3 regions of the Aliiglaciecola litoralis genome follow, and region 1 is predicted to be linked to each of the others. Evidence: predicted binding sites of a transcription regulator. Region 1 holds the regulator's gene; each other region holds the start of a gene.

What was found. The regulator sigma-54, encoded in region 1, starts transcription at its own class of promoters, with help from an activator protein. The targets are predictions, from matches to a motif close to GTTGGCACGNNNNTNGNNT.
Region 2: a site for sigma-54 is predicted at 3,152-3,170, ahead of ABD036_RS05170 (BON domain-containing protein). Genes of this name have one in related genera too.
Region 3: a site for sigma-54 is predicted at 2,775-2,793, ahead of ABD036_RS13325 (EF-hand domain-containing protein). Genes of this name have one in related genera too.

What each region holds. Positions count from the first base shown of each region.
Region 1 is NZ_BAAAFD010000020.1:16,288-20,803, reverse strand. It holds gene rapZ (RNase adapter RapZ) at 1-14, opposite strand, end outside; gene ptsN (PTS IIA-like nitrogen regulatory protein PtsN) at 11-457, opposite strand; gene hpf (ribosome hibernation promoting factor) at 481-768, opposite strand; gene ABD036_RS18565 (RNA polymerase factor sigma-54) at 795-2,273, opposite strand; gene lptB (LPS export ABC transporter ATP-binding protein) at 2,335-3,060, opposite strand; gene lptA (lipopolysaccharide transport periplasmic protein LptA) at 3,060-3,605, opposite strand; gene lptC (LPS export ABC transporter periplasmic protein LptC) at 3,592-4,152, opposite strand; gene kdsC (3-deoxy-manno-octulosonate-8-phosphatase KdsC) at 4,149-4,516, opposite strand, start outside.
Region 2 is NZ_BAAAFD010000002.1:336,814-341,329, reverse strand. It holds gene ABD036_RS05200 (MFS transporter) at 1-442, opposite strand, end outside; gene ABD036_RS05195 (DUF1328 domain-containing protein) at 672-848, shown strand; gene ABD036_RS05190 (DUF1328 domain-containing protein) at 913-1,089, shown strand; gene ABD036_RS05185 (hypothetical protein) at 1,146-1,394, shown strand; gene ABD036_RS05180 (hypothetical protein) at 1,454-1,636, shown strand; gene ABD036_RS05175 (DUF2254 domain-containing protein) at 1,661-2,980, shown strand; gene ABD036_RS05170 (BON domain-containing protein) at 3,206-3,757, shown strand; gene ABD036_RS05165 (hypothetical protein) at 3,879-4,516, shown strand, end outside.
Region 3 is NZ_BAAAFD010000008.1:13,914-18,429, reverse strand. It holds gene ABD036_RS13335 (peptidylprolyl isomerase) at 19-513, opposite strand; gene cysS (cysteine--tRNA ligase) at 691-2,067, shown strand; gene ABD036_RS13325 (EF-hand domain-containing protein) at 2,163-2,684, opposite strand; gene ABD036_RS13320 (methyltransferase family protein) at 3,129-3,590, opposite strand; gene ABD036_RS13315 (ion transporter) at 3,587-4,516, opposite strand, start outside.

The DNA.
Region 1 (4,516 bases):
ATGATTAACTTCATGACACAATAACCTTATACAACTGCTCGTCATTATCAGCTTTGCGAAGAGACTTAACCACCTCTTTATCACTCAGTTTAGTCGCAATAGTCGCTAGAGTTTGTAAATGACCTTGGGCCTGATCTTCAGGAACTAAGATAGCGAAAAAGATATCTACTGGACCATTATCGATAGCATCGAACTCAATCGAAGGTTTACAGGTGATGAGGATCGCAATCACTTTTTCTAAACCTTGCAAGCGGCCATGTGGCAACGCGATTCCATTGCCAATTCCGGTGCTTCCCAGCTTCTCTCGATTGAGTAAGCTCGTAAGCACTGCGGTTTGATCAATATCGCCAAGACGTTCAGCGGCAATTTGGCTTATGACTTCTAAGATGCGTTTCTTGCTTGTCCCCTGAACTGCACAGCTGGTGCAGTCAGGAGAAAGTATGTCTTTAATTTCCATTAAGATTCTTATTCAATGGGAGGTTAGTGGCGCTTACTTTTTTCCTTGTGCTTGATCACTTGTCGATCAAGCTTGTCGATCAAAGCATCAATTGCCGCGTACATATCGTTGTGCTCTGAAGTGGCGAATACTTCAGCTCCACTAAGGTGCAAAGTAGCTTCCGCTTTCTGATTGAGCTTTTCTACATTTAAGATCACATGCACATTATTGATGTGATCGAAATGTCGCTCCAATTTTGTAAATTTAGTGTCTACATAGTCTCGCAATGAATCTGTAATTTCTACATGATGGCCAGTAAGGTTAATTTGCATAAAGCGTATTCCTTCTGTTGATGAACTTAAAGTAAGCTCTTGCGTTGGTTAGACGGTGGGATATTTAACGACTCCCGGTATTTTGCAATTGTCCGGCGTGCGACCTGAATACCTTGGTCAGCCAGCAATTCGGCAATTTTACTATCACTCAGTGGCTTGTTGGGAAGCTCTGCAGCGACGAGTTTCTTGATCAAAGCGCGTATTGCAGTGGAAGAACATTCTCCTCCAGAATCTGTTGCAACATGACTAGAGAAGAAGTACTTCAGTTCATAAATACCTCTGGGCGTATGCATGTACTTTTGAGTGGTCACCCGAGAAATCGTTGACTCGTGCATATCGACCATTTCAGCCACATCATTTAGCACCATAGGCTTCATCATCTCTGGGCCATGTTCAAAAAAGCCGACTTGTTGCTGTACAATACAGTTAGCAACCTTGAGTAGGGTATCGTTGCGGCTTTCCAAGCTTTTAATGAACCATTTTGCTTCTTGCATATGAGAGCGAATGAACTGGCTATCGCTGCTATTTTTAGCACTGCGACTCATAGCCGCGTATTGTTGATTGACATTCAGTTTGGGTAAACTATCTGGATTAAGTTCCACCTGCCAACGTCCATTTTTTTTCATTACAGATACATCAGGAATGACATATTCTGGTTCGCCAATCAATAATGCGCTGCCAGGACGAGGATTCAAGGTTTGCAATAATCGCATTACCTCACGCAGTTCATCTTCCTTTAGACGGGTTTTGCGCATTAACGTGCGATAGTCTTTGCTGCTCAACAAATCAGCATGTTCGGTAATTAATAACTTTGCTTCTTCTAACCAAGGTGTGTCTGGCGCAAATTGATTAAGTTGTACCATCAAACATTCTTGCGGAGAGCGCGAACCTGAACCGATAGGATCAAACATCTGAATGCGTTTAAGGACACATTCCACTTCATCTAATTCGACGTCATCATGATCTAGACTGGCCAACACTTCTTCGGTCGAAATGGTTAAATATCCAGATTCATCAATTGAGTCGATAATAGCAACAGCAATCGCTGTATCTAATTCTGACATGTGAGTCAGACGCATCTGCCAAATCAAATGATCTTGGATGTTGTCGCTGGTTTCACCTTGAAATATCTGATCGTCGTCACCTCCACCACTAGACGAAATAGAGGCTGGTGCAGATGATGCGCTGATGTATTCATCCCACGTGCTGTCAATCGGTAACTCGTCTGGTATATCGCCTTTTTCTAAGGCTTCATTGGTATCCATCGAATCGGCACTGGCGGTGGCTGTCTCTTCTGAAAATTTGTCGTCATTGCCTTTAAGCGCTGAATCGCCAGTTGGAAAATCGGAGTTATCTTCCATTTCCAGTAGCGGATTGGATTCCAATGCTTCTTGAATTTCCTGTTGTAAATCTAGCGTAGACAACTGCAGCAGCCTGATAGCCTGTTGCAGCTGCGGCGTCATTGTAAGTTGCTGGCTAAATTTTAGTTGTAACGAGGGTTTCATTGATGTTTTGTTTTCTTACTCAGTTAGCCTGAAAGCTTTGGTTAAACTCGACATACCTTTACTATAGCTTGAATTGCTCGCCTAGGTATACATCTCTCACTTGTTGATTGTTTAATACTTCTTCTGCAGTCCCCGAGGCAATTAGTTCACCATGACTGACAATGTATGCTTTTTCGCATACATCAAGGGTTTCACGCACGTTATGGTCGGTTATCAGAACACCAATACCGCGGTCGCGCAAATGTTGAATTATTTTTTTGATATCGTTAACCGAGATTGGGTCAACACCAGCAAAAGGCTCATCTAACAAAATGAACTCGGGATCCGCGGCTAGGGCGCGTGCAATTTCAACTCGACGCCGTTCTCCTCCCGATAAACTCATTCCTTGGCTGTTACGTATATGATTAATGTTAAATTCGTCAAGTAATGCATCGGCCTGCTGTTCTCGCTCATCAGAACTCAATTCTTTGCGGGTTTGCAAAATAGCCATAATATTCTGATAGACCGTCAGCTTTCGGAAGATAGACGATTCTTGAGGAAGATAACCAATGCCTTTTCTGGCCCTGACATGCATGGGTTCAAGTGTCAGTTCGGTCTGATCAATGAAAATATCGCCTTTATCTAATGGGACAATACCAACAATCATATAAAAGGTCGTGGTTTTTCCTGCCCCGTTAGGCCCAAGCAACCCTACAATCTGGCCAGTGGAAACCTCTAAACTGACATTTCTGACCACTTGTCTGGATTTGTAAGACTTTGCCAAATTAGTGGCTTTCAACGTCGCCATCAGGGTTGTTTGTCCTTTTCTTGGTCAGCTTGTTTTTTCTCTTCGCTTTGTTTCTTTCGTAACGTATCAGGTTGGAATATGGCGGTTACCCCACCGGTTGAGGTGTCACTACTTTCAGCAATCAACTGTTCCAATTCCATGTTAAATGAAATCGATTCGCCTTTCACCAAGCTACTATCTTGGTTGAGTTCTGCGTCACCGGTCAATGTTAGGGTACGGTTGGCGACTTCGTATTTAATTTCGTTAGCTGCGGCGCTGATATTGCTACCATCATCTAATTTTTGGCTATATCTTGCTGGATTACCTCGCGCAATAAACACCTCTTTTCCATCGCCTAAGCCTGCGATTACTTCTACTTCATCAGCTAAAATTTCCAACGAGCCCTGAGTGATCTTCACGTCTCGTTTAAAAATGGATGTCTTCGTTTTACCATCAAAGAAATTAGATTGAGAATCTACTTTGATCGGCAATCCAAAGTCACCTTCTCCAGCTAGAGAAAAGGTACTTAGCAATAACGTTACTGTTAGCGCACTAACGCGGAGCATATTGAGTTTGCACATGGTCTTTAAGCTCATATATTTGAGAGGTTAAGTCTGCCGTGAAGCCATTGCTCATTACAACAAAATCTTTACCATTAATTTGTACTGCTTGGTCTGACATCATTGTTTTGTCAGCCAGATTGATTTCTAAAAATTGTGTTTTTATTGTTTGTACGTACCCCGCCTCATCGAGACTACGGATCTCGACATCGGTCTCTAACTGTATGCGGTTGTCATCGTACAAAGTGCCTTCTTTCGCTTCAACGTGCCAAGGGTTCTGCTGGTCGGACACATAAATCGTATACTTAGGTTGACTGAATATTGTGAAACCTAAAAGCTGATAATGTTCCATTTTTAACGCAAATACCTGATGGTTAATTTCACCGCGGTCATTATACAGAGTACTGCGCATGTTGCTTGCCTGATAATTTGGCCGCCAGGATTCCTCATCGTCATCGTTGCTCTGTTGAGGGGCTGAATTTATCCAGCCCGGTAAGTAAATAAATAAAACCAGTAAAAACAGGAAGCCAATACTGATCGTGATTCGATTCATGTACTGGTGCCGTAAATTCTGTTGAGTTTATTATTGGCGAATAGGATCAAATCACAGATTTCTCTCACCGCTCCTTTGCCACCAAGAGTTCGAGTTACATATTCAGCCTGTTGCTTCACCATTGGATGACCATTGGGTACGCAAACCCCCAAGCTACTTTCAGCAAACATGCCCAAATCTGGCACATCATCACCCATGGCGATCACGTGTTCCTTCTTAAATTTAAAGTGCTCTTTGAGTCTCTGTACTGCAAGTTGTTTATCATCCTCGCCTTGAATAATTAAAGACACGCCTAATGAGGACATTCTGTTTTCGACAATTTTAGATTGTCGCCCAGTGATAATAGCAACATGAATACCGGTTT
Region 2 (4,516 bases), on a different contig from region 1:
CAATTAACTTTCCTCTGCGGCCTTGCTGAATCGTCTCAGCTTGAATATCTTTCATGGTTAATGAACAAATCGCCCTGCCGCCAGCTATCGCCATTAGCAGTATCAATACTATGATGGCTAATAGGTTGTTTTGAGCAGCAATGATTGTCACTACCAACAATATTATGCCGATCCCCTGAATCAGAGCGCCAAGTCGCCATAAGGCTGTGCGATTGCTAAATCGATGCGCGACTTGTGTTTTTAACAACCACTGTGGCAGCAAGCTACCAGACTCTTTAATTGGCACTAGCAGTGAGATCAGCCATGAAGGCGCGCCACTGGCTGTTAAGATATAGGGCAAAGTGGTTTTGGGAGACACTAGTAAATCAGCCAGTTTCGTCAAACTGGAAATGATCAGCAATATCACAAATGGCTTTTTTGAGCGGTGCTTCTCGTTACTCACCTATTCTTCACCTCTGGTTTAATAATTCTCGTGAAAAAGTTTCTTGTGCCAGTGTAATACTTGCAATTCGCAAAGTGAGATCTTTTTCAATGAAATTTTATAGTCCATAAAAATAGCATGTAAAACAATGGGTTAACGTATTTTTTGAAACTTGGCATGCTCCAAGCATTAGTTAAACCAGACGCGTTATCTTATTAACGTAAACGATAAATAGCAAAAGGAGAAAACTATGTTAGGCTGGGCTATTACATTTTTAATCATTGCTTTAATTGCAGCTGTATTCGGGTTTGGCGGAGTTGCCGGTACGGCAGCGGGCATCGCTAAAATCATCTTTTTTATCTTTGTTGTATTACTTGTTGTATCACTGATCGCAAACGCGATTCGTGGGAAAGGTCCTGGAGTGTAAAAAACGAGTTAATCAGGTTACCAAAAAACATCAGTAATAAACAATAAGCAAGAAGGAGAACATTATGTTAGGTTGGGCAATTACATTTTTCATTATAGCACTGGTAGCTGCAGTGTTTGGCTTTGGTGGTATCGCCGGAGCAGCAGCAGGGATAGCGAAAATCATATTCTTTATTTTCGTTGTCTTACTGGTTATTTCCCTAATTGCGAATGCACTCAGGGGTCGAGGTCCAAAAGTTTAACTTTAATCTATGATTGTAAAAATAGATTAAAACTACCGTTATTCAAGGAGAAACACATGACTACATTTAATAAAACGCTTCAAATGTTGCTAATAGCGGGGTCACTTTTTGCGCTTACCGCTTGCGAGCAAAGTAACACTGAAGAAGCTGGTGATGCTATGGAACAGATGGCAGACGATGCAGGTGATGCAGTAGATGATGCTGCAGACTCGGTAGACGATGCGATGACTGATGCAGGCAATGCGGTTGAAGATGCTTGTGAAAATGTCAAAGACGGTGTGGACGCAGAAGATACAGACTGCTAATCACGGCTTTTTAAACTATGCTAAGGGCCTATCGGCCCTTTTTCTTTGTGAGAAATAGTATGAAACTTAGTTTAATTATTATCGCATTCGTGATCACGGTAGGTTTCTTCTTGGTATCTAGTGGTCTTGGTCAAGGCAGTATGCTCTACACTTTTTTAGCCTCTTTTGGATTATTTATGGTGATCATTGTGGTGGGCGTGATGTTAGCAGCCAAAAAGCAAAAAGATGACGATCAAACATAGCATTTAGCGACCCTGATCCTATAAATGAATCTCCAGACCGGTTTTAAAAAATTTTATTACACTGTCAAAACCAGTTTTTGGTTTATTCCTGTGTTGATGGTGCTTACTTCAGTATTGACTTCCATCTTATGCGTATGGATCGACCGCAGCTTAATATTGGTCGATATTACTTGGTTTAAGCATCTCTATCATCTCGATCAAGAAACGCTACGCTCTTTGGTGAATACCATTGCGGGCTCGATGATCACGGTTACCAGTATCGCATTTTCCATCACTATAGTGACCCTGACTTTAGCGTCATCACAGTTTGGACCGCGTCTTATCCGCAACTTTATGGATGATACGGGCACTCAAGTCGTACTAGGTACATTCATTGCAAATTTTAGTTTTTGCCTTGTTTTAGTGTATGTGATGAGTATGCAAGCGCATCAGAATCTGGCGCTTGGGTTTTCTATCGCATGGTGTCTTGCGGCTACCTTTATGAGTGTGTTTGTACTTATCTACTTTATCCATCATGTAGCGCGAAGTATCCAAGCGGATAACGTGGTTGACCAAGTGTATTGTGAGGTCTTAAAAGCCTTACAGCATTTATCAGATGAGCTCGATTCACCAAAGTGCTCTGACAGTAAAAAAGCAGATAACACGCTGCTCACTATGACTATCACAGCTGGCAAAAATGGTTATCTTCAGGTGCTCAATAAGGCATCATTATTGAAGCTAGCATGTGAGCACGACCTCACCATACGCTTTTCATCTCGTCCAGGAGACATGTTAGCAAAAGATATTAAAGTGGCGGAGGTTGACGCCAACTACCCAGTTAGTGAAAAAGTTATTGAAAAAATCAGAGCATTATTTATTGTCGGTAGTAAACGTACACCAATTCAAGATCCAGAATATGCCATTCATCAATTAGTCGAGATTGCAGTGCGCGCTTTATCTCCTGGCGTAAATGATCCTTACACTGCCATTTCGTGCGTCGACAAACTATCCGTCGCTTTGTGCGAACTAGCGAACGCTAAAGTGCATTCAGGGCGGTATTATGATCAGCAGAAAAATTTGAGATTGCAATGTAAAGCTCACGATTTCAATGGTCTCGCTAGTGCTGCATTTGACCAAATAAGACAGTATGCAGAAACGTCTATTGCAGTTACCATTAGGCTTGTTGAAAGTTTACAGCGCTTAGTCAGTATATCTCAAAGACAGGATGTCCATCAGTTTGCAAAGTCGCAGTTACAAGCGATTCTACAGAAAAGTAATGATCACGCTTTTGCCGAGCAAGACATGCAAGATATCAACGCTATTGTGAACCAAGTACGTAAAACATTGATATCCCATTCGGATTAATTGTTTGCTTCATTTACGTTTCTTGAACGCATTATTTTATTGTCAAACCTGCCATTAAACCTCTTTATTTATCATGAAGATCTTACAAAGATGTGTTTACAAACTACACAGCCATTCACTTTTCTAAATACCATAAAGTTCGATATTTCATTTAAAAACAATGGGTTAGTAGTTGGCATTAAATTGGCAATACCATGGGTGTCTTTACAAAAAAAGGAGTAAATTATGAAACGTACTACATGTTCACTAATGATTGCCGCTGCCCTGACAACAGCATCAATGAGTGCTAATGCAGAAAACACTTGGACGGACACAGCGAAAGACGCGTGGATTGACGGTAAAGCCGAAACCACCTTAATGTTTAATGGTAATTTAGATGCTTTTGACATCAATACTGATGTCAAACAAGGTGTTATTACTCTAACCGGTAAAGTCGATACTGAAGTAGACAGAGCGCTAGCGGAAGAGCTCATGTTATCGCTTGACGGAGTTGAAGGTGTTGATAACCAGCTAAGTGTTGAAGGTGATACAGAGCGATCAGATACTGCGATCATTATGCAAAATTTGAAAGATTCGAAAGTAGAGTCTGTGGTTAAAACCCGCCTGCTGTTTGAATCAGAAGTTAGTGGTACCGATATCGAAGTGGAAGTGGAAGAAGGTATTGTGACACTAACGGGTAAAGTAGACAGCAACGCTGAGCGTGACCTAGCAGTTAGCATTGCTAAAAAAACCAGTGATGTGAAAGACGTAGTTAGTAACTTAACTATCGGTAAATAGTCACTAAATAACGATTAGAAAAGCGCCAGCAATGGCGCTTTTTTTTGCTTTTTTTTCGTTGTGGGCACTGGTGTAGCGTGTTTAAATAACACTCACTCATTAGCCCCTACACGATGGATACATGAAAAAACAAGCGGTGGTGCTGGTTCACGGAATAGGTGAGCAACGGCCTATGGACACAGTGAGAGAGTTTGTTAAAAGTGTTTGGGTTAAAGACAAAGCACTGGACAACACACGGTATTGGAATAAACCCAGTGAAATATCAGGATCCTTTGAACATCGTCGACTGACCACTGATTACGCAACAATTAAGGGGCAGAATAAACAGACTTCAAGAGTCGATTTCTACGAATACTATTGGGCGCATCACACGGTTGGCACCAGCACTGAGCATCTCAAAGCGTGGTTATTTTCGGTTTTATTGAGAAAGCCATCAGATTTTCCAAAACCGCTCCAAAGATTATTGTTTTTGGTTTGGTTTTTAATTGCGGCCATATTCGCGTTAACCTGGTTTATTGCCGATCCGTTAAATCAATCTTCGATGACTGCGCCTGATGTTAGCAAGTCACTTCTTGTTAGCTTGATTAAGCCGCTGATCGTAATTGTGCTTAGTGCGCTATTGGTAAAAATTGTCAGCTATCTTGGCGATGTTGCCCGATATGTGATGGCGTCACCCAGTAATATAAGAGTAAGACAGGCTATTCGCGACGGAGGCGTGGACTTACTGAAAAACATAGCAGCTACGGGGAAATATGATCG
Region 3 (4,516 bases), on a different contig from region 1:
GTCTGGTCACAGTTAGCGTTATTCTACGATTTCCGCTTTTTGCAGGACAACATCTTCTAAAGGTACATCTTGGTGAGGACCGTGACGGCCAGTCTTTACCTCTTTGATTTTATTGACCACGTCCATACCGTCGGTTACCTGTGCAAAAACACAATAACCCCAACCGTCCATCGTTTCGCTGCGGTAATTTAAAAAGCTATTGTCACTGACATTGATAAAAAACTGCGCTGTAGCTGAATGCGGGTCGTTAGTGCGCGCCATGGCAAGGGTGCCAACATTGTTTGCTAAGCCATTGTTGGCTTCGTTTTGAATTGGCTCGTTGGGAGATTTTTGCTCCATACCAGGCTCAAAACCACCACCTTGGATCATGAATCCATCAATAATACGGTGAAAGATGGTGTTGTCATAAAAGCCTTCTTTCACATAATTTAGAAAGTTTTCAACCGTGTTAGGGGCTTTATCAGCAAACATCTCCAGCGTGATCACGCCATAATTCGTATGTAATTTTACCATTAAGTTATCCTGTGGATTGTTACGTTGAACGTTTGTTATAGTCAAAGGCCAAGCAGTGTAGCCTAAAGTAAAAAAAATTTCAGTAGTGATAAAATTTGGCTTATCACTAGTTTATGTCAATCCCTGACAATGCTAGACTCTGCGTTCTTTTTAACTTGAATTACGGAAGACGCCTCAATGCAAACCATATACAACACTTTAACCCGACGAAAAGAGCAATTTAAGCCTCTAGTTGATGGCAAGGTGGGCTTGTATGTGTGTGGCATTACGGTGTATGACCTTTGCCATATGGGGCATGCCCGTACGTATTTAAGCTTCGATTTGATGGTACGCTATTTGCGCCATAAAGGTTTCGAAGTTAATTACGTGCGCAACATTACTGATGTGGATGACAAAATCATTCAGCGTGCTAATGATAATGGAGAAACTGCAGCGCAATTGACCGAACGCACCATCGCTTTAATGCACGAAGATTTTGCCTCAATAAATTTATTAGAGCCTGACATTGAGCCACGTGTAACCACTCACATGGTAGAAATTATCGATGTGATCCAACGCTTAATAGATAAAAAGCATGCTTATCAAGCCGCCAGTGGCGATGTACTGTTTGATGTCAGCAGTTACCCAAACTATGGCAAGCTCAGTAAACAAGATTTAGATCAGCTAAACGCCGGTGAGCGGGTTGATGTGTCGGATGACAAAGACGATCCACTAGATTTTGTATTGTGGAAGTCGGTTAAACCCGGTGAACCCTATTGGGAGTCACCGTGGGGCAATGGTCGTCCTGGTTGGCATATCGAATGTTCGGCGATGAATAGCAAACATTTAGGCACTCACTTCGATATTCACGGTGGCGGTTCTGATCTTATCTTCCCACATCATGAAAACGAAGTGGCGCAATCATGCTGTGCTTTTGACACACCCTACGTGAATTATTGGGTGCACACCGGAATGGTGCAAGTCGATAAAGAAAAAATGTCTAAATCTTTGGGCAACTTTTTTACGCTCAGAGATGTGCTTCAGGACTATGATCCAGAGACATTGCGCTATTTCTTAATGTCCGCCCATTATCGCAGTCAATTAAGCTATTCAGAAGATAATATCAAGCAGGCCAAAGCCGCGCTGGAACGCTTATATACGTCACTACGGGATATCGAACCTAATGAGGAGGTCGATTTGCAACAAGGTGGTTATCTAGCCAGATTTGAAATGGCGATGGATGATGATTTCAATACACCTGAAGCCTTTTCGGTATTGTTCGATGTGGCTAAGGAGCTTAATAAAGCCAGTGGTCAAGCGGCCCGTGATTTGGCTGGAATTTTGAAAAAGCTGGGCGCTATTCTGGGTATTTTGCAATTACAACCAAGTGACTATTTGCAAGGTGGAGCAGGGAATAACGACGAAGTTGCTGGGATTGAAGCTTTGATCAAAGCACGTAATGACGCCAGAGCCAATAAGGATTGGGCTGCTGCGGATGCCGCCAGAGATGCTTTGAGTGCGCTAAATGTGGTGTTAGAAGATGGACCAAACGGAACCACTTGGCGAAAAGGATAATACTAAATTAGTTGGCGCGCGGTGCGAAAAACATGGTTTCAGCAAAAAACCGTCGGTAAATACCGACGGTTTTTTTTGGTCTATCTTAGTGCTGATTAATACTTGTTAGAAACCGTTACTTCCGTTCCAGACATTGTATAGTGCTCGAATTCGTCACGAGAAATACGTTTATCCGAGTTCGCATCAGCATAGCCGAAATGGTCTTTTACATTGTGATCAGAGGCTTCTGATAATGAAATGAATCCATTGTCGTCATCGTCTAAAGTTTCGAAGTTGTGCTCGATAGGATCAAGATCTTTCATCTTAGAATCTTTCGCGGAATCCGAAACCTCTTTGTTAGAAGCAACTTCACCCGTATGTCTTTGCATATAGGCATCGAATTCGCTTTTAGACAGATTGCCGTCAGCGGGGTGACCCAAAATTCCGTCGATACTTGAAAAGTGTTCCCAAATATCATCATCGTCTGCTTCTTCTTTGGAGATATATCCGTCTTCATCATTATCTAATTCAGAAAACGTACTGCTTATTTTATCTTTATTCAAGTGTTCGTGATCTCCTGCAGTAGCAGGTAGCACAAACATAGCTGCGATAAGTGATGCTAAAGTTAATTTTTTCATAATGATTCTCCTTTGATTGAATCCCTTTCATTAAATTGAGCTTCCTCTATTTGACGAAACTCTGTAAGGGGATTGAGTTCGCATAGGTATATTCAGATTGCGTGCCAATATTGAAATGCCATATAAAACAATATTTTACTTTAAAGTGGAGTGATTGCTGACCATGAAGTATGAAAATTGTGCAGGCAGAGGGACTTATTTGCACAGTATTGAAATGTTTTCCTTATACTCAAGCTAAACACTTAAGACAGATAGCTAAAAATATCGATTTACGTTCAAGTTTGATTTAAGGGTATTGGGGAGTTGAGGATGAATTTCAGTCAAACAGCAAGCTTAGTTTTCTTTTGATAAGCCTTTAGGGCGAAATTGCACCGATAATATTGGATTAAGGCTGTGAGCGATACACGATACGATTCGGACTGTCTATGGTGTTGAAACGTTGGCTTAAATCCAGCGTCTTACCGAATTTTTGTATTCTACATAAGGTTGCCCAAATAACTGCTCAACAATGCGTTCCTCGGGTTTTATTTGAAACTGCGTAATATATATAATAAAAAGCGCGACACTGACAAAGCCAATCCAAGTACCTAAGTATAAGGTAGCGCTAACAAGTAAGATCACCATGCCTAGATACATTGGGTTACGGGTAAAGCGAAATACACCATTGGTGACAAGCGTAGTTGCACTTTGAGGATCTGTAGGATCGACCGTTGTTTTAGCTCGTCTAAAGGCAACAATCCCTGCAATCAAAATGATAAATGCAATCGTAAAGCTCAATCCCACCCATATATCCAATTGCTTGACTGGTCTAAATAGTCCAATTGCATACTTTTTGGCGAGCGCACTGAGCAAAGTACATAGCATTAACACTATGGCAGGTGGAATTTTTAGCTCGAGCCATTTCAAGGAGTGACTCCTTTTTCATCAATGGTTTCAATGTCAGCACTTAATGGATCTGCTTCGCTTTTCCAGCGCTGCTGAGCTACATGAAGTTTAAGTAGTTCAATACATTCGTTAACCACCGCTAAAACCTCTTGATCTAATTGTTCATCTTCAGATGTAAAGCGTCCTAAACCATGTTCAACAAAGTCATCAATTTTCTCAGGAGTCATGTCTTTTAGTAAATTTACGATAGATTGAGTAACGATGTCGGTTATTGCTCCTTCTAAGGTCTTTTCAATTGTGCCTCCCAACACCGGCACCAATTTTAGCGTTGATATTTGTGCGTTCCTACGAACGGCTTTACCAACACTGCTATTGACATGCGAACGCACCGATTTGCCGTGTTCATCGTGCTCTATTGACTCACCAATATGGCTCATTACCGATGCCGCCCATTTGGTGATGATAGGCAGTCGAGTTACCAATACTTTTTGGCTGATGTCTTCTATTAACGGGGAGCCAGCCGCTAAATCTTTTTGTGCATCAGACAACACTTTCACCACAATACGGTCAGATAATTCTTCAACAAATACATCGTAGTAAAAGGCGATAAAACGAAACACCGCAGTACGTCGTAAGTCTATGATTTGGTATTTATGGAGTCTGTGTAAAATTGAAAAAATACGCAGAAAACGGAAAATGCGTGCCGCTCCCAACGGAATACAACCAACTAAGTCGTACCAGTGAATAAAGGGGAAAAAGTACCAGCGAAAGTAAGTTTTACGTACAACAGCGGCAATCCATCGAAGCATAAACTCGCTTAGAAATATGGCAATAAATACGAGATCGATGAGTAGAAAATTTGCATGGACAGGCGCGTAAGCAATCACCCAATCTTGAGATATCATCCCTAATGCTTGTTTAAAAAATGCAGTGGCATAAAGAGAGTC